DNA from 4 places in the Pseudogracilibacillus sp. SO10305 genome. Region 2 is predicted to be linked to each of the others. Evidence: riboswitches for the same ligand, from Rfam matches in the RefSeq annotation. Region 2 holds a riboswitch; each other region holds the start of a gene.
What was found. Region 2 has a riboswitch for cobalamin ahead of SPD45_RS03345 (InlB B-repeat-containing protein). Riboswitches for the same ligand answer to the same signal wherever they lie in the genome.

Region 1 (5,841 bases), on a different contig from region 2:
ACACTTTCCTCACCCATATTCTTCCTTTTCTTCCCGTTTTTCCACACGTTTTTTGCCCTTTTAAAATAATGTTTTACGAAATAATAGAGAAAAGAATTAGGAAATAAGAGGAGTTACAGAACGCTGGTTGTCGGTCGTTGAATCGGCTCAGAAAGGCTCGAACATATCAGAGAAATCAATTGGAATAAATAGCTATAAACCTTGATATAATAGGATTAGAAACAAAAAAAGAGCAAGGTGATAAGTTTGCACTTACTCCTCACTCTCTTCCTAATTTCTTCCGTTCATTTCAGGTGAAAAAGCCTTGCTTTTCTTTACATTAGTAAATGTTTTTTTTAACTATCCACAGGAAAAAGACTCGATTTTTAGTAAAACTTTATTTTAAATCGTAAGACTTTATTTTAATGGGACAATTCCCTAGACATCCACGCCACACACTCCACATGATTTGTATGAGCAAACATTTCTACTGGTTGCACTTCTTGTGTACGGTAACCGCCATCTTCCAATATACGTAAATCCCGCGCTAATGTTGATGGGTTACATGATACATATACAATTCGTTTGGGGTCCATCTCTAACATCGTTTGTAAAAATGTTTCATCACACCCTTTACGGGGTGGATCAACGACGATGACATCTGGTTCAATTCCAGCTTTTTTCCACTCTGGCATCACCGTTTCTGCTTCTCCAACGACGAATTCCGTATTCGTTAAACCATTTAATGCAGCATTTTCTTTCGCATCACGAATTGCATCAGGAACAATTTCTACTCCATACACTTTTTTCGCTTTTTGCGCTAAAAATAATGAAATAGACCCAATACCACAATATGCATCAATAACTACATCATGCTCATTAATATCTGCATATTCAAGCGCTTTTTCGTACAGCACTTTCGTTTGCGTTGGATTCACTTGAAAAAAGGACTTAGGAGAAATCTTAAATTTTATATCACCGATAGAGTCAATAATATGATCTTCCCCATAAATCGTTGTTGTTTTCTTCCCTAAAATGACATTCGTTTTATCTGGATTTACATTATGGACGATAGATTTCACTTCTGGATATTGTGCTGTAATACGTGCAATAAGTGCATCTTTGTTTGGAAGTTTTGCTGTTTTTGTCACAAAAATGAGCATCGTATCATTCGTTTCATAAGCCGTTCGTAAAACGACATGTCGTAACACTCCACGATGTGATTTTTCATCATATGCTTCCATTCCTAGTTCATTTAAAAGTTTGCGTAAACCTTGAACGAGCTTATCCCCTGTTTTATTTTGTATTAAACATGTTTCCATATCATCAATAATGCGGTGGCTGCGTTGTTGATAAAATCCTAAAATGATTTCTCCATCTTTTTCTCCAACAGGCAATTGTATTTTATTGCGGTAATGCCAAGGGTCCTCCATTCCTAATACAGGGTGGACTGGTACATCTGGTAAATGAGCAACTTTGTGCATCACATTGGTAACTTGGCTACGTTTCATATCTAATTGCATCTCATAAGACATATGTTGCAATTGACATCCGCCACATTTATAAAACACCGGACACGGTGGAGTTGTTCTTCCTTCACTTTGTTTTTTTAGTTCGATTAATTTTCCAAAACCAAATTTTTTGTTTGCTTTCACGATACGAATTTCTGCGGTTTCGTCTGGAAGTGCCTCAGGTACAAAAATAGGATACCCGCCTATTTTTGCGACACCATTTCCTTCATGTGTTAAATCGGTAAACGTAACCGTATAATGTTCGTTCTTTTTAACTGGAGCATTTGTCTTTGCCATTATATTATCTTCCTTTATTTATTATCTATGATTTATTTTAACATACAAAAGACCTCTAGAGTTAGCTTTTAAAAAGCGTATCCCTAGAGGTATATTCCTGTTTTTATACTATTTAGATGGATAGTAATAGTGATCGATCTTCTGATGCTTCCAACATATGTTCCATGACAGATCGATGATCATATTCTAATAATTGTTTAGCTGGTGCATAGTCACGAATATCACATATGGTATACATGGAATTCGTAATTTTTTTCCGTATTAAAATCGTCATTTCTCGATTGTGTAGCATTGTTTCCTCAATTTCTTTTAATGTATCAATCATACATCGAATGACTAATTTTCGTTCAATTAATGGTACACTTATTAATTTCACAACAATATGATCCATCGTCTCGTCATTCCACACCGCTTGATGAAAAGCCTGTTTTAATAAATCAGGAAATATTTTAAGGCTTTGTTCCGTAACTGTTGCTAGGTTAATCGTTATATTGGAACTATTTAAATTTTTAAAAGTTTTCATCCCTTGTTGCTCAATTTGCGGATGTTGTTTATAAATAAATTTAATATTTTTGCGAGTTTTATAAGATACAATTCTTTTTAGAAGACCAACGGCTGACAATGTTTCTGAAGGGTCATTTGTATGTTTCTGAATGGAAAAACAATTACGGATGGCATAAGTTATTTGATATAAACTCCATTCATTACAATCATTTACAGCCTTAAGAAACTGTTCGTTGATTCCGATATATAAACGGTCCAATCGTTCTGTTGCTAAGGCCTGTAATAAATTTTTATCATGAATATCAAAATATAAAAACTCATTCCTATTATTCGATTCGTATAAAAGTATTGGTGATTCATTCATTTGTTTTACTCCGTTACTACCCATTTGATGTACCTCCTCTTTACAAATAAAAACAGTTAACAACCTTTTTTGGGGGATGTTAACTGTTTCCTCGATTAAAGAGAAGCAAAAAAACAACTATACATATTGTATAATTTCATTTCGCTTCTACCTCTCAACCCCCGAAGAAAGTATCGCTTCCACGAATAAAGGCAGGTCTCCTGACTTCGCATTTCACTTAATCAATATTACCTTCCCGTTTCAACAGTGGTATATCTATATTGATTATCCATGCTTACAGTTGCGGGGACAGTTTCGTTAAACGAATTCCCTATTAAACCATTATTGGTACCTATTATTCGTCCGAATATCATTACGAATCATTGTAGTAAAATTTAGGAAATATTGCAATGATTTTTCCTTATAATGCTTTATCACATATTTCAATGACTGATTTCACAGCATTTGCTGAAATAGATAATCCGTCTTTTTCCACATCTGTTAAAGGCAATTCAATAATACTTTCCACTCCATTACCACCTAAAATAGTTGGAACACCTAAAAATAAATCTTGATAGCCATATTCCCCATTTAATAGTGTAATAGAAGGTAAGATTTTCTTTTTATCTAGAATTATCGCTTCTGCCATTTCTACAATTGCTGCAGCTGGAGCATAGTAGGCACTACCATTTCCTAATAATGCTACGATTTCTCCCCCACCTTTTCGAGTTCTTTCAATAATAGCGTCTAAACGTTCCTTAGGAATTAATAACTCTAAAGGTATACCACCAGCATAAGAATACCGAATAAGGGGAACCATTTCATCTCCATGTCCACCGAGGACAAAACCAGAAATGTCTTCAATAGAAATATTCAGTTCCTCCGCTACAAATGTGTTAAATCTCGCTGTGTCTAACACACCTGATTGACCGATAACACGATGTTTTGGAAATCCTGTTACCTTTTGACATACATAAGTCATCGCATCGACAGGATTACTTAATACTAAAATAATGCTATTAGGCGCATATTGTTTTACTTGTTCTGCAACGGATTTCATTACACCTGTATTCGTATTTACTAAATCATCTCTACTCATACCTGGCTTTCTCGGGATACCTGCTGTAATAATTACCATATTTGCATCTGCAATATCCGCATATGAGGATGTACCAGTAATTTTGGAATTAAATCGTTGAATTGGTGAAGCCTCTAACATATCTAATGCTTTACCTTTCGTCGGATCTTCCACATCTGGTAAATCTAATAAAACGACATCACCAAGTTCCTTTTGTGCTAGCATTAAAGCTGTCGTTGCACCAGTAAATCCAGCACCAATTACTGCTATTTTATTTCTTCTAAAAGACAATGGGGCCTCACTCCTTTTGTCCTATTTTTTTTCACTTGTATTTTTCTTTTCTGTTGGTTTTGCCTTTTGTTTTGGTTGTTTCTTTGCTTTTTCAGCAGGATTCACCATTTGATATACCGCTTCATCTGCACGTGGAATGACATGGGCACTAAGTAAATGACCATTCATACTTAATACTCTTTCTTTTCCAGCATCAACAGCAGCTTGGACGGCACCAACATCACCTTCAACAGTAATCGTAACAATGCCTGCATCTACTAAGTTTTGGCTAACTAATGTCACATTCGATGCTTTAATCATTGCATCAGCTGCTTCATATGAATAAATTAATCCTTTCGTTTCAATCATACCTATTGCCTTATTCAAATGTTCCACCTCTTTCTATCTCTGTCGAATCAACAATACCTACAACGACAGCATCAATTGGAATCGTACGCTCTTTTAATATATATCGAGAAGAACCACCACTAGTCACAAGCACTTTGTCTCCTATCCCTGCACCAATTCGATCTGCTGCAACCATATGATTACGAATTGGCTCATTATGTGCATTAAGCGGTTGAACAATTAATAGCTTTAAACCTTCCAACCCTTCTTCTTTTCTAGTTGCCCATACATTCCCAATCACTTGTCCTAATTGCATCTTTCATCACTGCTTTCTCACACCATTTTTATTTTTTTATCGTTTTCTCGAGCATAATCGTAAGCAAGTGCGGTGATTATTGTTTGCTTATTGACATGAATTGTTTGTGCATCGATTTTCTCTAGAGCTTCTTTCGATAATAATTTTTTTTCATAATACATAACAGAACGACTATCTACTTCTTCCTTCTTTTCCTCAACTTTTGTTTCATTTACGAAAACTTGTCTTAACGGTTCTTCAGAATGAACAATTTTACCAGTAGTTCCTGTTGAAATAAATGCTGCATTTGCTTCATCTGTATCAATATGCATCTCAAGTTTATATCGATCAGACACTCTTATTTTCACTTGAGGAAATGTCATAGGACGTTCCGTTTGTACAGACACACTGACATACATCCCATCACTTACTTGAAGTGTTTTTGCTTCTTCTGGATTCATATGAATATGAGCCTGTGCAATGATTAAACCTTCTTGTAAATGGACCGTCCCTTTTGGACCTATTAATGTAATCTGACTTGACCCTTTTATGTCACCTGATTCTCTTAATGGTGGTTTGACACCAAGTGCAAATGCGTCTGTTAAACTAACTTCAACTTGTGATGCTGGTCGAACAGGACCTAAAATTCGCACTCGATTGATGCTTCCTTTAGGTCCAGCAATCATTAATGTTTCGTTCGCTGCAAATTGACCAGGTTGTGATAAATTTTGTTTCTTAGTTAGTTCATATCCCTTACCAAACAGGATGTCTACATGTTCTTTCTGAAGATGAATATGACGAGCTGAGACTCCAATAGGAATTGGCCCTTCAGGTGTTAATTCAGATGAATTATTGTTTAATTTGGCAACTACTTGTTGTACTATTTGCTCAATCGTTTTTTCATTCATCTACATACATCCTTTTTCTTATTTTTCTGTTGTCGGTAAAATGTTTTCTAATTCGTTATGTGGTCTAGGGATTACATGTACAGATAATAATTCTCCAACACGCTCTGCTGCTGCAGAACCTGCATCCGTTGCAGCCTTCACTGCACCTACATCGCCTCTAACTAATACAGTAACAATTCCGCCACCAACATGTACTTTTCCAACTAAATTTACTGAAGCTGCTTTCACCATTGCATCTGCTGCCTCGATTGATCCAACTAATCCTTTTGTTTCTACCATTCCTAAAGCTGTACCTGCGTTATTCATAA
Region 2 (5,841 bases):
CAGCTATTAAAGCAAACGAAAAAGAACAGAAGAAAGTTAAAGAAGCAATTAATACATTAAACAGTGAAGTAGATACAATCAATGATAGAATTGAAGAACGTAACGAAATTTTAAAAGAGCGTTTAGCATCATATCAAGCGAATGGTGGAAACGTTCAGTTTATGGAAGTGTTATTAGGTTCTAAAGATCCAATTGAGTTTTTAAGCCGTGTAGATGCTGTAACAACAATTACAAATTCAGATATTGAGTTAATTGAAGCAAACGAGAAAGATAAAGAAAAAGTAGAAGAAAAAATTGACGAACAAAACGACTTAAAAGTAGAACTTGAAGGAATCGCTTCTACAATGGAAGAACAGAAAGAAGAAGAGAATAAAAAGGTTGCACAATTAAAAACAGAAAAAGATAAGTATGAAACAGAAAAATCTAAATTAACATCTGAAAGTTCAGAGTTAAAAGAGTTAGAGGCACGTGTATTAGCAGAATTAGCTGCACCAGCAGAAGAAGTAGTTGAAACATCAACAAATGAATCGAATGCTTCTACAGTAAGTACATCGAATTCTAATGGATCAAATAATAGTGAAGCAGCTACAAGCACTTCATCTGATACTCCTAAAAAGGAAAAGAAAGCTAAGGCACCAGCATATACTGGAGCAGGTGGATCAGCAATCTCAGCTGGAAAACAGTTTATCGGTCGTTCATCTTATGTATTTGGAGCGAAAAATCCATCAGCTGGACAATTTGACTGTTCTGGTTTCGTATCTTGGGCATATGAGCAAGAAGGAATTTCTTTACCGAGAAGTACAGCAGGTATGAGAAGTGTTGGTTCAAAAGTAGATTATAGCAACGCAAAACCTGGAGATTTAGTATTCTTTGATACGTACAAAACAGATGGACATGTTGGAATTTACTTAGGTGGAGGACAGTTCATCGGATCACAGTCTGGTAGAGGGGTAGAAATCGTAAGCATGAACAACTCTTACTGGAGTGGCGTATTCAGCGGTCACGTAAGAAGAGTTAAATAATTAAATATTATAATGAAAAGCTAGTATGAAATAGATGGATGACGACTCTATTTCATGCTAGTTTTATTTTGTTTGTATATACATAAAATGGAGTATGAGCATCATTTGTATGTAACTTTTTGTCACTAGTAGGTTGATTGCCTTGGACAAGCCGAAATTACATATTATTTGTAGGAGCCTATTTGTACTTCGTGCAATGTAACAGTTATTACATAATTTGAAATAATTGTATAGTCACATAAGCATAAGTTACTAAAATAGTAATATGTGCTTATTTTTTGTTTGAAATTTGATAATAAACTGTAATGAGAATCACATTCGTATGAAATGTTAGATTGTTATAATATGCTTTGGGGACAAAAAGAGGAAGGGAGTAAGATGCATTGAAGTATATAAAGTTATTTTTAGCGGTAGCAATTTTATTTGCTGGAACTGTATTATATCCAACAAATGACATTGCAGCTGAAAAGATAGAAGATATTCAAAAAGATAGAGAGAATATAAAGAAAGACTTAAAGAAAGCGAATAAAGAAATCAAAAAATTAGTGAAAGAAATAAAGGAACTTAATATAGAGATCAAAGAGTATAAAGAAACATTGAAACAAAATGAAAAGGCAATGAAAGAAACAAAAAAAGAGATAAAGAAAGTAGAAGAGGAAATTGAAAAATTAGAAGAGGAAATCGAAAAACGTTTTGACATTTTAAAAGAACGTGCAAAATCGATCCAATCAAATGGTGGCGACATTCAATATATCGAAATCTTATTTGGTGCAGAAGATTTTAATGATTTTATTAGTCGAGCAAGTGCAGTTAATACGATTGCTGAGTCAGATGCAAGTTTAATTGAAGACTTAGAAAAAGATAAAGCAAAAGTTGAGAAAAAGCTTGCACAACTGGAAGATTTAGAACAAGAGTTAAAACAAATTAAGCAAAATACAGAAATGCAAAAAGAGTTAACGGAGGAAAAGAAGGAAAAAATAAAGAAAAAAGAAGCGAAGTTTAAAGCTAAAACGAAAAAATTAAAATTAGAAGATAAAGAATTGGCATTACTAGAGGCAGAAAAAGAAGCTGAAAATATAGGGACATCTTTTTCTGTTGATACTGCTAATAGTAACTCAACTTTGGGTTGGCCGACTGATGGTGGATACATTTCCAGTCACGTTGGAGAGCGTTGGGGTGCAATGCATAAAGGTATTGATATTGCTCGAACAGATCGAAGTACATCACCTCCAATTTATGCAGCCGAAGCTGGTACAGTAGAATCAGCTGGGATGAATTCTGGTGGTTATGGAAACATGGTAATTGTAGATCATGGTAATGGTTTAAAAACATTGTATGCACATATGTCGAAAATTACTGTGAAATCAGGTCAAAAAGTAAAGCGTGGAGAACAAATTGGTGTCATGGGTACGACAGGTGATTCGACTGGTATTCACTTACATTTTGAAGTACATAATAATGGCAACATTACAAATCCAACTACATTTTTGCGATAATATAGAAAAATGGTGTGAAGAAGGATATTCCTTTTTCACACTTTTTTATGTTCTTTTGACATTTACTTCCTCTACATAGTTATAAAGATGCTTTTAAATTCAGAAAAGTTGTACTATGATATAAGATGGGTATTGATTATACCTACATAAAAAACTTCATATATCATTTTGATGTTGCATATGCAACTTAATAAGGAATCAGGTGAAAATCCTGAACGGTCCGGCCACTGTTATGGGGAGCAATCTTTTGAATCCACTGGATAAATTTCCGGGAAGGAAAAGACAATTGCAATGATCCTAAGTCAGGAGACTTGTCAAGATGAGTATTATTTCGAACCTTCCGGGACTAAGGGGAAATATTCATTCATATATATTATACCTATGTATGTATACATACGTGTATTTATGATAAATATTCATGCTATAACCTTGAACAGGACCGGATTGTTCAAGGTTATTTTGTGTGGGAAATTATAAAGGAAGGACAAGGTATAATGGGAAAACAGTTGTTTAAAAAGTTTTTTGCAATTTTGGCAGCGCTTTTACTTGTAGTATCTTCGTTTCCACAACTAAGTTCAGCGAGTGAAAAAGACGAAGAAAAAACGTTAGTAGATGTTGTAAATCAAGGGATTTATGATCCGAATAATGATTACTTACATTTAGATGTGCGATTTTGGGAAGATGAAAAGCCGGAGGTCGGCTTCTATATTAACCATGCAAACTTATATAATTATAATGTTGTAGATGCTCCTATTTTCGGAACATCAAATGGTGAATGGACAGTAATGGGTTTACTAAGAGGACTAGATGGCGGTTACTATTACAATGATGAATTAACACAGGAATATTTCGATGGATACATAAATCGAGTAGAGGAGTATGTAGAAAGAAAGAGTGGCAACCTGGACCGTAATAAATCCACAGAATGGTCAAGGTCTATTTTAGCACTAAGTGCTCTCGGTTATGATATTACAAATGTAGCTGGTTATGACTATATAGAAAAATTATCTGAATCATATCCATTCTCATACAGACAAGGAATTAATGGTCCAATTTGGGAAATTATCGCTTTAAACACAGGACCTTATGAACTTTATGAAGATACAACAAATGAAAATGTAAACACGATTGGTAAAATGATCGATTACATTTTAGATAGAGAAATAGAACAATCTGATGGAACAATCGGTGGATGGGCATTAATGGGGAAACAACCTGATGCAGATATTACTGGAATGGCATTACAATCATTAGCTCCATACTACAAGGATAAGGCATTATTTGAGCAAACTGATTCTACTTATAAGTTTGAAGAATTTGCTAAAGCGGTAGAACGGGCAATTGTTGTATTAGGTGATATGCAGTTAGATAATGGTGGATTTGCTGCTTTTGGTAATGTCAACGTAGAGAGTACTGTGCAAGTAGTTGTAGCATTAACTGCTTTAGGAATGGATCCTATTTCAACAGTAGATTTACCGTATCTTGGAAAACAAGTAAATTTTGTTACTGATGGCGGTAAACATGACGGTGTTACTACGAATAATATGGTTGATAAATTACTAACATTTTGGGCGCCAGGAACTACACCAGAAAAAGAATCATATAGAGATAATACAGAAGAGACGATATACAATATTTCAGGTGGATTTAGACATGTAACATCCGGAAATGATGGTGGTGGAGGTTCTGGCTACGGTGTTAACGGAATGGCTACAGACCAATCGATTTATGGATTAATCGCTTATGAACGTTTTGTTAAAGGAAAAAATGATTTATATGACATGTCTGACATGGTAAATGGCGAATATAAAGATATGTTGGTGGCAAAAGAGCAAACTGTAACGTTTGAGGAAGAAGGAAATAGTTCAATAGAAAGCGGGAAACGTTATGGATTAGTAGAAATTCCAGAAGGACAAGATGTAAAAGGAAAATCTTTTACTGAGTGGAACAGTAAACAAGATGGTTCAGGTACTATTTATGAAGCTGGGGAATTATTAGTTGTTCCTGAAAAAGATGTGACATTACACGCTCAATATGAAAATGAAGTTTATTCTATCACGTATGAGTTAAATGATGCTTCATTTATATCAGATGAAATTGTAACAGATTATACAATTGATGATGATGTAATTTTACCAAAAGAAGAAGATATTTTAAAAGAGGGTTATACATTTGAAGGATGGTTTACTAATGCATCATTTGAAGGAGAAAAAGTAACTCAAATTACTAAAGGTTCTACGGAAGATAAAACATTTTATGCGAAGTGGACAGAAGCGGTAAATGAAGATGAAATAGCAGGATTAGAAGTACAAGAAATGATCGGAAATTTACCTGCCACTATTGATGTAACATTAGACCATAAAGAAGCTATTGAACAGGCACGTTTAAAATTTGATAGTTTATCTGAAAATGCAAAATTATATGTTTCTAATGTTTCAAAATTAGAATCATTAGAGACAAGAATCGTTCAATTAGAAGAAGAAGTAGTAGTAGATAATTTAAAAGTTGAATTAGAAACAAAAATGAATGAAATATTACAAACAAATTTAAAGACAATTACCAACGACTCTGCTAGATCATTAGGAAGTTTGTTTGGACAAGCGGAAATGGTTTTACGCGAACTAAACATAAAAGAATTTAGAAGTGTAAGAACGATATCAACATTAGATTCATCGAATGCGACAATTGATAATCTAAAGGAAATGATTAATCAATTGGAAGTTGCATTGGGTAAAATTGAATATAGGGATGAAACAGAGACAGAAGAAGTAGTTATTTCTCATGCCATCTTTGAAGAAGCTCGATTAAGTGGATATAAGGAAGAATTATTTACAGTAGAGCAACAAGAAATCATTACCGAAACATTAGAACAATTAAATAGCATTATTGAAGATGAATCTATTACGCAAGATGAAGTTGATATGATTGTAGAAGATGTTCAAGAGAAAATTGAAAGTGTACAAGAAGAACAAGAAGAAATTAATAAAGAGAAGTTGGAAAGAGAGATTGAACGAGCAGAAGAAATAAACCTTGATGACAAAACTCCTTCAAGTGTTATGAACTTTGAGAATGCATTAACTGAAGCAAAAGCAGCATTAGAAAATCAGAATGCAACTCAGGAGGAAGTCGATGAAGCGGCAAATGCTTTATTGAACGCAATTTCTGAATTAAAGCAAAGAGCATTAAAAGATGAATTACAAGAAAAGATTGCAGAAGCAGATAACATTGATTTATCGAATAAAACAGAAGAATCTGTTAATTCATTTGAGGATGCGTTAGAACATGCGAAAACTGTACTCGAAGATGAAGAGATAACTCAAGAT
Region 3 (5,841 bases), on a different contig from region 2:
CGACCAAATTTTAGACCCGTCATCAAAGTATTCTGCTTCAGGGTGTGTTTTGACATACTCGGAAATACGTGCTCCTTCCGAAAATTTAATTCGTTTAATCGTCTGTAGACTTAAACCGTTACGGTCGTACACATATCCACCTGAATCACTACAAGCGACAACTTTTGCTCCTAATTTAATTGCTTTTTCCATTGCATAAATAGCAACATTTCCAGACCCAGATGTGATAACAGTTTTATTTTTAAAATCTTCCCGTTTATCTTTCAACATTTCTTGCACGAAATAAATCGTGCCGTATCCTGTAGCTTCTGTACGCCCTAAACTACCACCATAGTTTAACCCTTTTCCTGTTAATACGCCTGCATGGTACGCGCCTTGGATACGTTTATATTGACCAAACATATAACCAACTTCACGTTTTCCAACACCAATATCTCCTGCTGGTACATCTGTGTCCGGGCCGATATGGCGATATAATTCTGTCATAAAACTTTGACAGAAACGCATAATTTCGTTGTCAGACTTTCCTTTTGGATCGAAGTCTGCTCCACCTTTTCCGCCACCAATTGGTTGACCAGTTAAAGAGTTTTTGAAAATTTGTGTTAAGGATAAAAACTTCATGACACTTAAATTCACACTCGGATGGAAACGAATCCCTCCTTTATATGGGCCGAGTGCACTGTTAAATTGTACACGATACCCACGATTCACATGCGTATTTCCGTTATCATCTATCCACGGAACACGAAAGGTAATGATTCTTTCGGGTTCAATTAATTGTTCTAATATATTTTTTTCTATATATGTGCGATTCTTCACAAACACCGGCACAAGAGAATTTAGTAACATTTTTGTAGCTTGTAAAAACTCCACCTCATGTGGATCACGCGCTTTTATTTTTTCGTAAAGGTCATCCATGTAGTTGATTACTTCTTGTTCTTCCGCTGAAATGACGCGCTCTAGTTGAGTCATGATGCTCGCCTCCCATTTCTTTCTATTCCGTCTATTCTATATACTTCCTCTATTAATAACTTATCATACATGTATCAATCTAAACAATACTATTAATAGATATTATTAATGCTTTTATGAGATAATAAAAATACGAGGTGACAAAAATGGAGTTAAGACAAATAAAATATTTTATTGAAGTTGCAAAACGTGAGCATGTAACAGAAGCTGCAGATGCTTTACATGTGGCACAATCAGCAGTAAGTCGGCAAATTTTTAATTTAGAAGAAGAGCTTGGGGTAGATTTATTTATTCGAGAAGGAAGAACCGTTCGACTAACGAGAATTGGGAAAGTTTTTTTAGAACATATGGAAAAAGCGATGAATGTGATCGATGATGCAAGACAAGAAGTGATTGAATATACCGATCCTAAAAAAGGAACGATTCATATAGGCTTTGCGGCTAGTTTAGCCTCTTATATATTACCTACTGCTATTTTTTACTTTCGAAAACAGTATCCAGATGTGAAATTTGTGCTAAATCAAGGGACACATAGTGAGCTACTTGATTGGGTGAAAAAGGGCGAAATTAATATTGCATTATTAGGACCATTACCACAAGACCAAGATAAGGTGAAAAGTACAGTACTTTTTACAGAAGATATTGTCGCTTTATTACCGAGTAATCATTCTCTTGCAAACAGGTCTTCATTAAAATTAATCGAATTGCGCGATGAATCGTTTGTCATGTTTCCAAAAGGGTTTATATTACACGACGTTATTATGGAAGGATGTTTACAACGTGGCTTTCAACCGAAAATTTCCTTTGAAGGAAAAGATTTAGACGCGATAAAAGGGCTTGTATCAGCGGGATTAGGTGTTACATTAATTCCAGAAGTAACATTGGTCGATTGTTTGCCGCGTGCTACGGTGAAAGTTCCAATTACAGAACCTAGTTTGAAACGATCGGTCGGGGCGATTATTCCTGCTGAACGTGAATTATTACCGACGGAAAAATTGTTCTATCAATTTATAAAAGACTTCTTTATGCGTTTAGAAGTATATCAAAACTAAATCGGTGTTACAAATCCGTCAACATGCTATACCAATATTCGCTAAAATTGTTAAAAATATATTGCATCATAAAAATGAATATGTTAAGATTAAAACACAATATATAGATGATATATAAAATTGAATACACAATATATAGTGATTAAGGTGACGTATGAAAGTCTTAAAAAGGGAATCTAGTGAGAAGCTAGAACTGCCCCCGCAACTGTAATTATGTTATTTTTATGAAAGGACATGCTCACTGTATGTAGTTGTTTTTTTAAGAAAAGGCAACACATATAGGAAGGGGTTCTGGAGATACATATAAGTCAGGAGACCTGCCTAATCGCGTTAGTTTCACTTCTCCGGGGTGAGGGATTTTGGAAACGGCATGGATATTGAAATAGTGCATATTTTGTTGTCTTTTTGGCCGTTTATTCCTCATGCGAATAAACGGCTTTTTTAATATAAAAAATACATATTAGGAGAACACGAAACGAAGCGATCGACATATATAATAGGGGATAATTTTTCAGGAGGGATTTATAGATGAGCATGTTAGAGGTAGAAAACAAGGTAGAAGCATTAATGACGTTGGCACAAGAAGGTTTAAATGTAGATGTCACACCGTATAAAGAAAAGATGTTAAACGCAACAGCGAATGTGACAGGATTAGATGTTCACATTGAGATGATTAAAATTGCATTAGAAAATATTGATGAAGCTAATCCGGATTGGACATACTTTGCCAGTCGTTTATATGCTGCACAATTGTATGAGCAAGCTGCAGCTAACAGAGGATATGACCCAGCTGAAAAATATGGAGATTTTTATACATTAATTGATCAATTAACGAATAAAGGCATTTATACGAATAAATTATTAGAAAAATATACAAAAGAAGAGATCGACCTTTTAGGAAGCAAGATCGAACAAGAGCGCGATAGTTTATTTCACTATTTAGCTATTTATACGTTAGCAACAAGATATTTAGCGACAGACCATGAGAAAAACGTTTTTGAATTGCCTCAAGAACGTTGGATGATTATCGCAATGCATTTAATGCAAGATGAAAATAGCGAGAAGCGAATGGATTATATTTTAGAAGCTTACTGGGCTTTAAGTAATTTATATATGACTGTTGCAACACCGACAATGAACAACGCAGGAAAAACACATGGACAACTTTCTAGCTGTTTCATTGATACAGTCGAGGATAGTTTACAATCGATCTACGATGTGAACACAGATGTAGCACAATTATCGAAAAACGGTGGCGGAATTGGTGTCTATATGGGGAAAGTCCGAGGCCGTGGGAGTGCAATTAAAGGATTTAAAGGAATGTCGAGTGGTGTCGTGCCGTGGATTCGTCAGTTAAACAATACGGCGGTAAGTGTGGACCAATTAGGTACGAGAAAAGGTGCGATCGCGATTTATTTAGATGTATGGCATATCGATATTGAACCGTTTTTAGATTTAAAATTAAATAACGGGGATGCACGTATGCGAGCACACGATATTTTCCCTGGAGTATGTTTACCAGATTACTTTATGGAACAAGTAGAAGCACGTGGTGACTGGTATTTATTTGATCCACATGAAGTAAGACAAGTGATGGGATATAGCTTGGAAGATTTTTATGATGAAGAAAAAGGTGCTGGAACGTGGCGGGCGAAATATGAAGAATGTATTCGCGATGAACGTTTAACGAAAAAGAAAGTACCGGCAATTGATATCATGAAACGTATTATGATTTCTCAGTTAGAAACAGGTACACCGTTTATGTTTTACCGTGATGAAGTAAACCGTATGAATGCAAATAGTCATGCTGGTATTATCTATTGTTCTAACCTTTGTACAGAAATTACCCAAAATCAATCACCAACAGAGTTTTTAGAAGAGTATGTTGAAAATGAAGATGTGATTGTGAAGAAATATAAAACTGGAGATTATGTCGTTTGTAACTTAAGTTCTGTTAACTTAGGTCGTGCGGTACCAGAAGGTGTGTTAGAGCGACTCATTCCGATTCAAGTAAGAATGTTGGATAATGTAATTGATATGAACACATTACCAATTTTACAAGCACAACTGACGAACCAGAAATATAGAGCGGTAGGTTTAGGAACGTTTGGTTGGCATCACTTGCTTGCACTGAAAGGCATCGAATGGGAGTCAGAAGAGGCATTAACATACACGGATGAATTATATGAACAGATTGCTTATTTAACGATTCAAGCAAGTATGGAATTAAGTAAAGAAAAAGGCGCTTACCGTTTCTTTGAAGGAAGCAAATGGCAATCAGGACAATATTTCACTTCACGTGGATATGAAGGAGAAAAGTGGGAAGCATTACAACAAGAAGTACAAGAAAACGGAATTCGTAATGGGTATTTGATGGCAGTAGCACCGAACTCATCGACAGCGATGATTGCAGGGTCCACTGCGAGTATTGACCCGATTTTCCAAGTGTTCTATTACGAGGAGAAAAAAGACTTCAAAATTCCAGTAACAGCACCAGCATTAGATCACAGAACGTATAACATTTATCGTCGTTCTGCATATATTGTGGATCAGCGTTGGTCTGTAAAGCAAAATGCAGTAAGACAAAAGCATATTGATCAAAGTATTTCATTTAATATGTATGTACCAAATACGATTCGTGCGTCTGTCTTATTAAATTTACACGTACAAGCTTGGAAAGAGGGGTTAAAAACATCGTATTATGTTCGATCTACTGCGAACGATATTGAAGAATGTGAGTGGTGTCATTCATGAGAACTTTAATTGCTTATTTATCTTATAGCGGAAATACAGAAGAGATTGCGGAACATATTGAGCGGAAATTAGTATGTGAAGGAATAGAGGTCGATATGTTATCGATTGGCATTGATTATGTACCAGACTTAAGTGAGTACGATTATATATTCCTTGGCACATTTACGTGGGATATGGGTGGAACACCAGATGAAGTGAAAGATTTTGTATTAGAAGTCGGCTATAAACCGAATAATATAGCAGTATTTGGTTCAGGCGATACACAATTTGGCGGAGATGCTATGTTTTGTGGAGCTGTTGATAAATTAGTGAAATTTTATGAGAGTAAGTGGGACGGTTTGAAAATCGAACAGTCCCCAAGAGGCTCCCAAGAAGTATTAATTGATAATTGGCTAGAAGGAGTGTTAGAAGATGTCAGAATTACTGCTTGAACGTGCAAAAACATTAGAACCGCGTAACCCGAACAAATCGACGGGGATTTTCGGTGGAAAATCGAGTGGTATTTTAAATTGGAATGATATTGCGTATCCACATTGGTATAAAATGTATAAACGATTAGTCGGAAACTATTGGCAGGCAGATGAGGTGAACATGTCGAGTGATATTAAGCAGTTCCCTACGTTAACAGACGAGGAACGTGATGCTTATTTAAAAATTATCGGGTTATTATCGACATTAGATGCACCACAGACGAGAACCGCTTTACTGTTTTCATTATATGCAACAGATCCATCTGTCCAGTCAATTATGGCAGTCATCGCGCAACAAGAGGCGGTGCATAACGAATCATATTCATATGTACTATCATCTGTTGTTTCGCTGGCAGAACAAAATGAATCATTTGAACTCGGAAGAAAAGATCCCGTTTTATTAAAACGAAACGAAAAGATTATGCATCATTACAATAAATTTGCCGAAGAGCCAACGATTGAAAACATCCTAAAAACGATGGTCTATACGATTTTATTAGAAGGAATGTTCTTCTATTCTGGATTCGCGTTCTTTTATAATTTAGCACGCCATAATAAAATGGTTGGAACCTCTACTATGGTAAGTTATATTA
Region 4 (5,841 bases), on a different contig from region 2:
TAGTAGTAATGCTTTATATACAGCATTTGTCATCTATTTAATTGCGACAGGTTTTTTTGCAGCAACAATTCGTGATAAAAGAACATCAGATGGTAAGAATACAAAAACATCAATTATTGCAATTAGTTTAACGATCATCGGATTTATTGCACAAGTCGTATACTTTGTAACGAGATGGATTGCAAGTGGACATGCACCTGTAAGTAATATGTTTGAATTCGTTACGTTTTTAGGAATGAGTATCGTTTTAGCGTTTATCATTCTATTCTTTATTTATCGTTTAAATGTATTAGGATTGTTTGCACTGCCAATTGCAATGTTAATCATTGCTTATGCAAGTATGTTCCCAGGTGAGATTTCACCATTAGTACCGTCATTACAAAGTAACTGGTTATTTATTCATGTAATTACGGTATCTTTATCACAAGGAATTTTAGCAATTAGTTTTGTTGCTGGATTAATTTATTTAGTGAAGAAAATTGACCAATCAAAAAGGTCATCTAAAACGACATGGTTAGAAATTATTTTATATTCATTATTTGTAACGTTAGGATTTGTCATTATTACGTCTACATTTAATGCAATGGATTATGAAGCAACTTTCGTCCAAAGTGAAAATGAAAATATAAACATGGTATATCACTTACCGGCAATTGCAGGACCTGAAGGATTTGAGTTAACGACAGCAGATCGTATGGAACCATACTTTAACGCGCCGACATGGATGCAAGGAAGTGAAGCACCTAAAAAGTTTAACACTTTAGTTTGGTCGTTTTTAATTGGTACAATCATTTATGGTATTGTAAGATTAATTTTACGTAAACGAGTCGGTGCTGCCATTCAAAAGTTTGTAAAAAATATAAACTTAGACTTAGTCGATGAAGTTACGTACCGTGCAGTAGCAATTGGCTTCCCGTTATTTACTTTAGGTGGATTGATTTTCGCAGCAATTTGGGCGCAAATTGCTTGGGATCGTTTTTGGGGTTGGGATCCAAAAGAAGTATGGGCACTTATTACATGGTTTTTCTATGCCGCATTTTTACATTTACGTTTATCAAGAGGATGGCATGGAGAAAAATCAGCTTGGTTAGCAGTAGTTGGGTTTGCAATTATTATGTTTAACATTATCGTTGTAAACTTAGTACTTGCAGGTTTACACTCTTATGCTTAAAATATGAAGTAAATGATGTAAGAAACATAGAAGAAGTGGTAGGAGGAACGATTAGATGAGTGATTCGAATAGAATTTTAGTAGTAGATGATGAAGAACGTATTCGTCGCTTAATTAAAATGTATTTAGAACGTGAAGACTTTGTTGTTGAAGAAGCTGAAAATGGTGTGGAAGCATTAGAAAAAGCATTAGAAAACGATTATGACTGTATTTTATTAGATATTATGATGCCTGAGATGGACGGTATTGAAGTGTGTGAAAAATTACGAGAAGAGAAAAACACACCAATCATTATGTTGACAGCTAAAGGGGAAGAATCCAATCGTGTGCAAGGATTTGAGGTTGGAGCAGATGATTATATTGTAAAACCTTTTAGTCCACGTGAAGTTGTTTTACGAGTGAAAGCCGTACTTCGAAGAACAGGGCAAACGAATGTGAAACAAACGTCGATGCAAACAAATAATTTAATCGTTTTTCCACATTTAACCATTGATTTGGATGCATATCGTGTTACTGCAAATGATCAAGAAATTTCGTTAACTCCTAAAGAATATGAGTTACTTGTGTTTTTAGCGCAGTCGCCTGATAAAGTGTATAAAAGAGAAGACTTGTTAAAAGAAGTGTGGCAGTACGAATTTTTCGGTGACTTACGAACAGTCGATACCCATGTGAAGCGATTACGTGAAAAACTAACGAGTGTTTCAAAAGAAGCAGCGAAAATGATTGTTACAGTATGGGGAATCGGATATAAATTAGAGGTAGAAGAACAATAATGTTCTGGAGAAGTGTAGTAGGGAAACTAGCAATAACGATTTTATTGCTAGTTTCTTTTGTCTTATTTATTTTATCGATTTTACTGTTACAATTTTTCGAAAGATTTCACGTACAAGAAGCCGAAAAAGCGATGATTCAAGCAGCGACTAAAATTTCAATGATTGTGGAAGAACATGATGATAAAGATATGGTAATGGATTTGGTGGAGACAGTAAAGGAACCTTCGAGTAAAGTACTTTTATATAAGCATAATGAATCTTTATGGGAATCAAAAACGACGAATCAATCGTTAGCTAAAGTAAAAGAAATTTCTCCGGTTGTTAATGAAGATATGTTGCATGTCGCAACACAAAACGAAGTATTTAATGAAAAACTTACAGTACCAAATAATGATTCAGAAATAATGGTTATTGGTATTCCAATGCGTAAACAACAAGGTGCTATTTATGTTTTACAATCATTGGATGTCATTAACCAAACACGTGCAGAGACGACAAGAATTATTTATGTTGGAGCCGCAATCGCAATCATCTTAACGACCATTTTTGCATTTTTCCTATCGACGAGAATTACTGCACCATTAATTCAAATGCGTAAAGCGGCGATTCAAGTTGCAAAGGGTGAATTTAATACGAAACTTCCAGTGTTATCCAATGATGAAATAGGTGAACTCGCAGTCGCATTTAATAAAATGGGGAAGCAATTGAATTTTCATATTGATGCGTTACGACATGAGAAAGAACAATTAAGTCGGTTAGTTAATTCGATGGCAGATGGCGTTATTACCTTAACGAGGGATGCAAAAGTAATTGTTATTAATCCACCTGCAGAACAATTTATTCGTGATTGGTATTTTGAGCATAATATATTAGATGAAATGATGCAGCAATTACCTGATGATGTATATGCTGTGTTCCAAAAGGTAATTGAAGAGGAAAAAGAGGTTATTCAAGAAGTTCAACTACAAGGACGAAATTGGGTAATGATTATGACACCTTTATATGATGATACATATATCCGTGGTGCTGTTGCTGTTATACGTGATATGACAGAGGAAAGACAAATGGATAAACTAAGAAAAGATTTTATTTCGAATGTATCTCATGAGTTACGTACACCAATCGCCTTAATGCAAGGCTATAGTGAGGCAATCGTAGATGATATTGCAGAAAGTAAAGCAGAGAAAAATGAACTTGCTCAAATTATTCTCGAAGAATCTTTAAGAATGAGTCGTCTAGTTAATGAATTACTTGATATTGGAAGAATGGAAGCCGGCCATATTGAGTTAAATAAAGAAGAAATAGACACACAAATGTTTGTAGAAAAAGTGTACAAAAAATTTTATGGTATGGCAGAGGAAAATGGTGTACAATTATTACTGACAATGGATATAGAGCAGCAATTGCTTTTCATTGATCCTGACCGAATGGAACAAGTATTTACTAATTTAATTGATAATGCGATCGGTCATACACAAAATGGTGGTCAAGTGGAAGTAGTAGTACAATCAAAAGAAGATGCTTTACATGTAGAAGTACGTGATAATGGTAGTGGAATTCCTGAAGAGGACCTTTCCTTCGTTTTTGAACGTTTTTATAAAGCGGATAAAGCACGAACGAGAAGTGATAAAAAGGGTACAGGCCTTGGGCTAGCAATTACAAAACATATTATCCAAGCGCATGAGGGAGTCATTTCTGTCAAAAGTAAATTGCATGAAGGTACAACTTTCTATTTCACCATACCACAATAATAATTTCATAAAAATTATTGGCCAAATGATGTTCATACATCGGGAATCTAGTGCAAATCTAGAACTGTCCTCGCAACTGTAATACTGGACGAAATGGATGTAATCCACTGTATCGATTGATATGGGAAGGAATCCAAAGTAGGATGATAGTTAAGTCAGTATACCTACCAATAATTGTGTAAAAGAGCTTCGGGGTTCAAGCTACTTCTATATGAATATGTTTATAGAGGTTGTAACAAAACGAGTGAGCTTTTGTTACAGCCTTTTTTAATTTTATACTATAATAAAGGAGAGTTTTACAATGAAAAAATTAATGACTATTTTATCTGCACTATTATTATCTGTAGGTGTTTTAGTAGGTTGTTCAAATGATGCAAATGAAACAAATAACAGTGTGAACAATCAAGCAAACAATGAAACAAATGAAGTGTCAGAGGAGATTACGGTTGATGTCGTAATTTCTTTGGATAAAGGCGAGGAAGTATTAGAAGAGAAGGAAATTAAGACAGAAGATGGCGCAATTTTATTAGACGTTATGAAAGAAAACTTTGATATTGAAGAAGATGGTGGCTTTATTACGTCAATTGATGGAAAAGCAGCGGAAGAAGGAGAAGAAAAAGCTTGGATGTATTTTGTAAACGATGAAATGGCAATGGTTGGTGCAGGAGAGTATGAACTTTCCAATGGAGATGAAGTTAATTTTGATTTTCAACCTTGGGAGTAATCGACGTTGAATACGTATAAATTAACGATATTAGCAATACTTGCCACGTTAGGAATCGTAGGAAGATCTTTTTTAGTTTTTATTCCTAATGTACAACCAGTAACAGCGATTATAATAATCGCTGGCATCATTATGGGACCAGGTGCTGCGTTTGTTTTGGCATTGCTTATTACATTTTTATCCAATATGTTACTTGGAATGGGGATTTGGTCAATATGGCAAGTCTTCTCCTGGGGATTAATTGGTGTAATTAGTGGATGTATAGGTAAATATGTAAAACATATTCCTGTTTATATGTTAGCACTGTATGGAGTCTTTTGTGGATATTTATATGGGTTTATTATATCGTTAGTGACTTACCAAGTAGCAGGAAAATTCTGGCCGTACTATCTTTTAGGGTTACCTTTTGATACGTATCATGCAATTGGAAATGCAGTGTTCATTATTGTGCTTTATCCAATTTTTGCTTATTTAATGAAACGATATGCAAAAGACCGTTTCAATATTCAACATTAAAAGGAGGAGTGTTCATTGTTTCGACAAATTATTTTATATTGTTTGTATAGAATGGAAGGTGAACGCTCCGCTAATTCACCATATTATATTATACAAGGAAAACAATCGATCCAAACGATTCAAGATGCAAATTTATTTCATTTGAATCGTTTTTTTACTATTTATAAACAATTAGATAAAGCTGTGTATGATAGGGAAATTCTTTCACTCGTTGAAGCTGACAAGCTGAAAATAGTGGGACAACAATATACATTATGTAATATGACAGATGAATCTATCTTACAATTACAACATGAAATTTCTATGTATCATTTAAATGGGGGGAAATTGGAGCAGATTGATCGTATCTTTTTTGAACGATTACTTTTGTTAATTCAAGTTTGGACAAATAAGTCTGTTGGAAACAAGCAATATATTCCAATTATAGAAAACAGACCTGTCGAGCAGTGGGTGAAATTAGTATATGGAAAAACGAAAGATCGAGTAAATGAATGTTTAGACAAATTATTTATGGAATTACGTAGCTTGTTACTTCAAGTTACTGATCTAGGAGCAGCTTTATTCGTAGATCAGTTAACAGGTGCTACGGTCATTGGGCAATCCAAACAACAGTTGGTCGATAAGTATAATTTATCTGTAGCAGATATAGAGTTGGAGACGTTAAATGTTATTCACTATATTTTACAACATATAAACGTTGATCTACATCCTATTTTATACCATATGAAACAAGAAATTCGTGGTGAAACAATTCATTCCAAATTAACCCATTCTACAAAACAAACATACAATTTATGGCAACAAGGTCATCAATTAGAAAAAATTGCCTCTATACGTAAATTAAAAATAAATACGATTTATGACCATCTAGTAGAAATTGCATTATATGAACCGAATTTTCCATATA

Region 1: it holds a riboswitch for cobalamin, as region 2 does, so the genes downstream of both, SPD45_RS12500 (hypothetical protein) here and SPD45_RS03345 (InlB B-repeat-containing protein) in region 2, are expected to answer to the same signal.
Region 3: it holds a riboswitch for cobalamin, as region 2 does, so the genes downstream of both, SPD45_RS04850 (ribonucleoside-diphosphate reductase subunit alpha) here and SPD45_RS03345 (InlB B-repeat-containing protein) in region 2, are expected to answer to the same signal.
Region 4: it holds a riboswitch for cobalamin, as region 2 does, so the genes downstream of both, SPD45_RS00580 (DUF4430 domain-containing protein) here and SPD45_RS03345 (InlB B-repeat-containing protein) in region 2, are expected to answer to the same signal.

The regions. Positions count from the first base shown of each region.
Region 1 is NZ_JAXHDE010000017.1:55,923-61,763, reverse strand. Features, by position in the region: gene rlmD (23S rRNA (uracil(1939)-C(5))-methyltransferase RlmD) at 402-1,787, opposite strand; gene SPD45_RS12500 (hypothetical protein) at 1,900-2,679, opposite strand; cobalamin riboswitch at 2,829-3,006, opposite strand; gene mdh (malate dehydrogenase) at 3,056-4,003, opposite strand; gene SPD45_RS12490 (BMC domain-containing protein) at 4,025-4,369, opposite strand; gene SPD45_RS12485 (EutN/CcmL family microcompartment protein) at 4,362-4,646, opposite strand; gene pduL (phosphate propanoyltransferase) at 4,664-5,533, opposite strand; gene SPD45_RS12475 (BMC domain-containing protein) at 5,552-5,839, opposite strand.
Region 2 is NZ_JAXHDE010000002.1:150,147-155,987, reverse strand. Features, by position in the region: gene SPD45_RS03355 (C40 family peptidase) at 1-1,022, shown strand, start outside; gene SPD45_RS03350 (murein hydrolase activator EnvC family protein) at 1,406-2,518, shown strand; cobalamin riboswitch at 2,671-2,851, shown strand; gene SPD45_RS03345 (InlB B-repeat-containing protein) at 3,013-5,841, shown strand, end outside.
Region 3 is NZ_JAXHDE010000003.1:187,108-192,948, reverse strand. Features, by position in the region: gene gdhA (NADP-specific glutamate dehydrogenase) at 1-972, opposite strand, end outside; gene SPD45_RS04855 (LysR family transcriptional regulator) at 1,119-2,024, shown strand; cobalamin riboswitch at 2,152-2,363, shown strand; gene SPD45_RS04850 (ribonucleoside-diphosphate reductase subunit alpha) at 2,592-4,778, shown strand; gene SPD45_RS04845 (flavodoxin) at 4,775-5,209, shown strand; gene SPD45_RS04840 (ribonucleotide-diphosphate reductase subunit beta) at 5,190-5,841, shown strand, end outside.
Region 4 is NZ_JAXHDE010000001.1:102,464-108,304, reverse strand. Features, by position in the region: gene ccsB (c-type cytochrome biogenesis protein CcsB) at 1-1,171, shown strand, start outside; gene SPD45_RS00590 (response regulator transcription factor) at 1,227-1,943, shown strand; gene SPD45_RS00585 (ATP-binding protein) at 1,943-3,694, shown strand; cobalamin riboswitch at 3,696-3,880, shown strand; gene SPD45_RS00580 (DUF4430 domain-containing protein) at 3,996-4,418, shown strand; gene SPD45_RS00575 (ECF transporter S component) at 4,425-4,934, shown strand; gene SPD45_RS00570 (helix-turn-helix domain-containing protein) at 4,950-5,841, shown strand, end outside.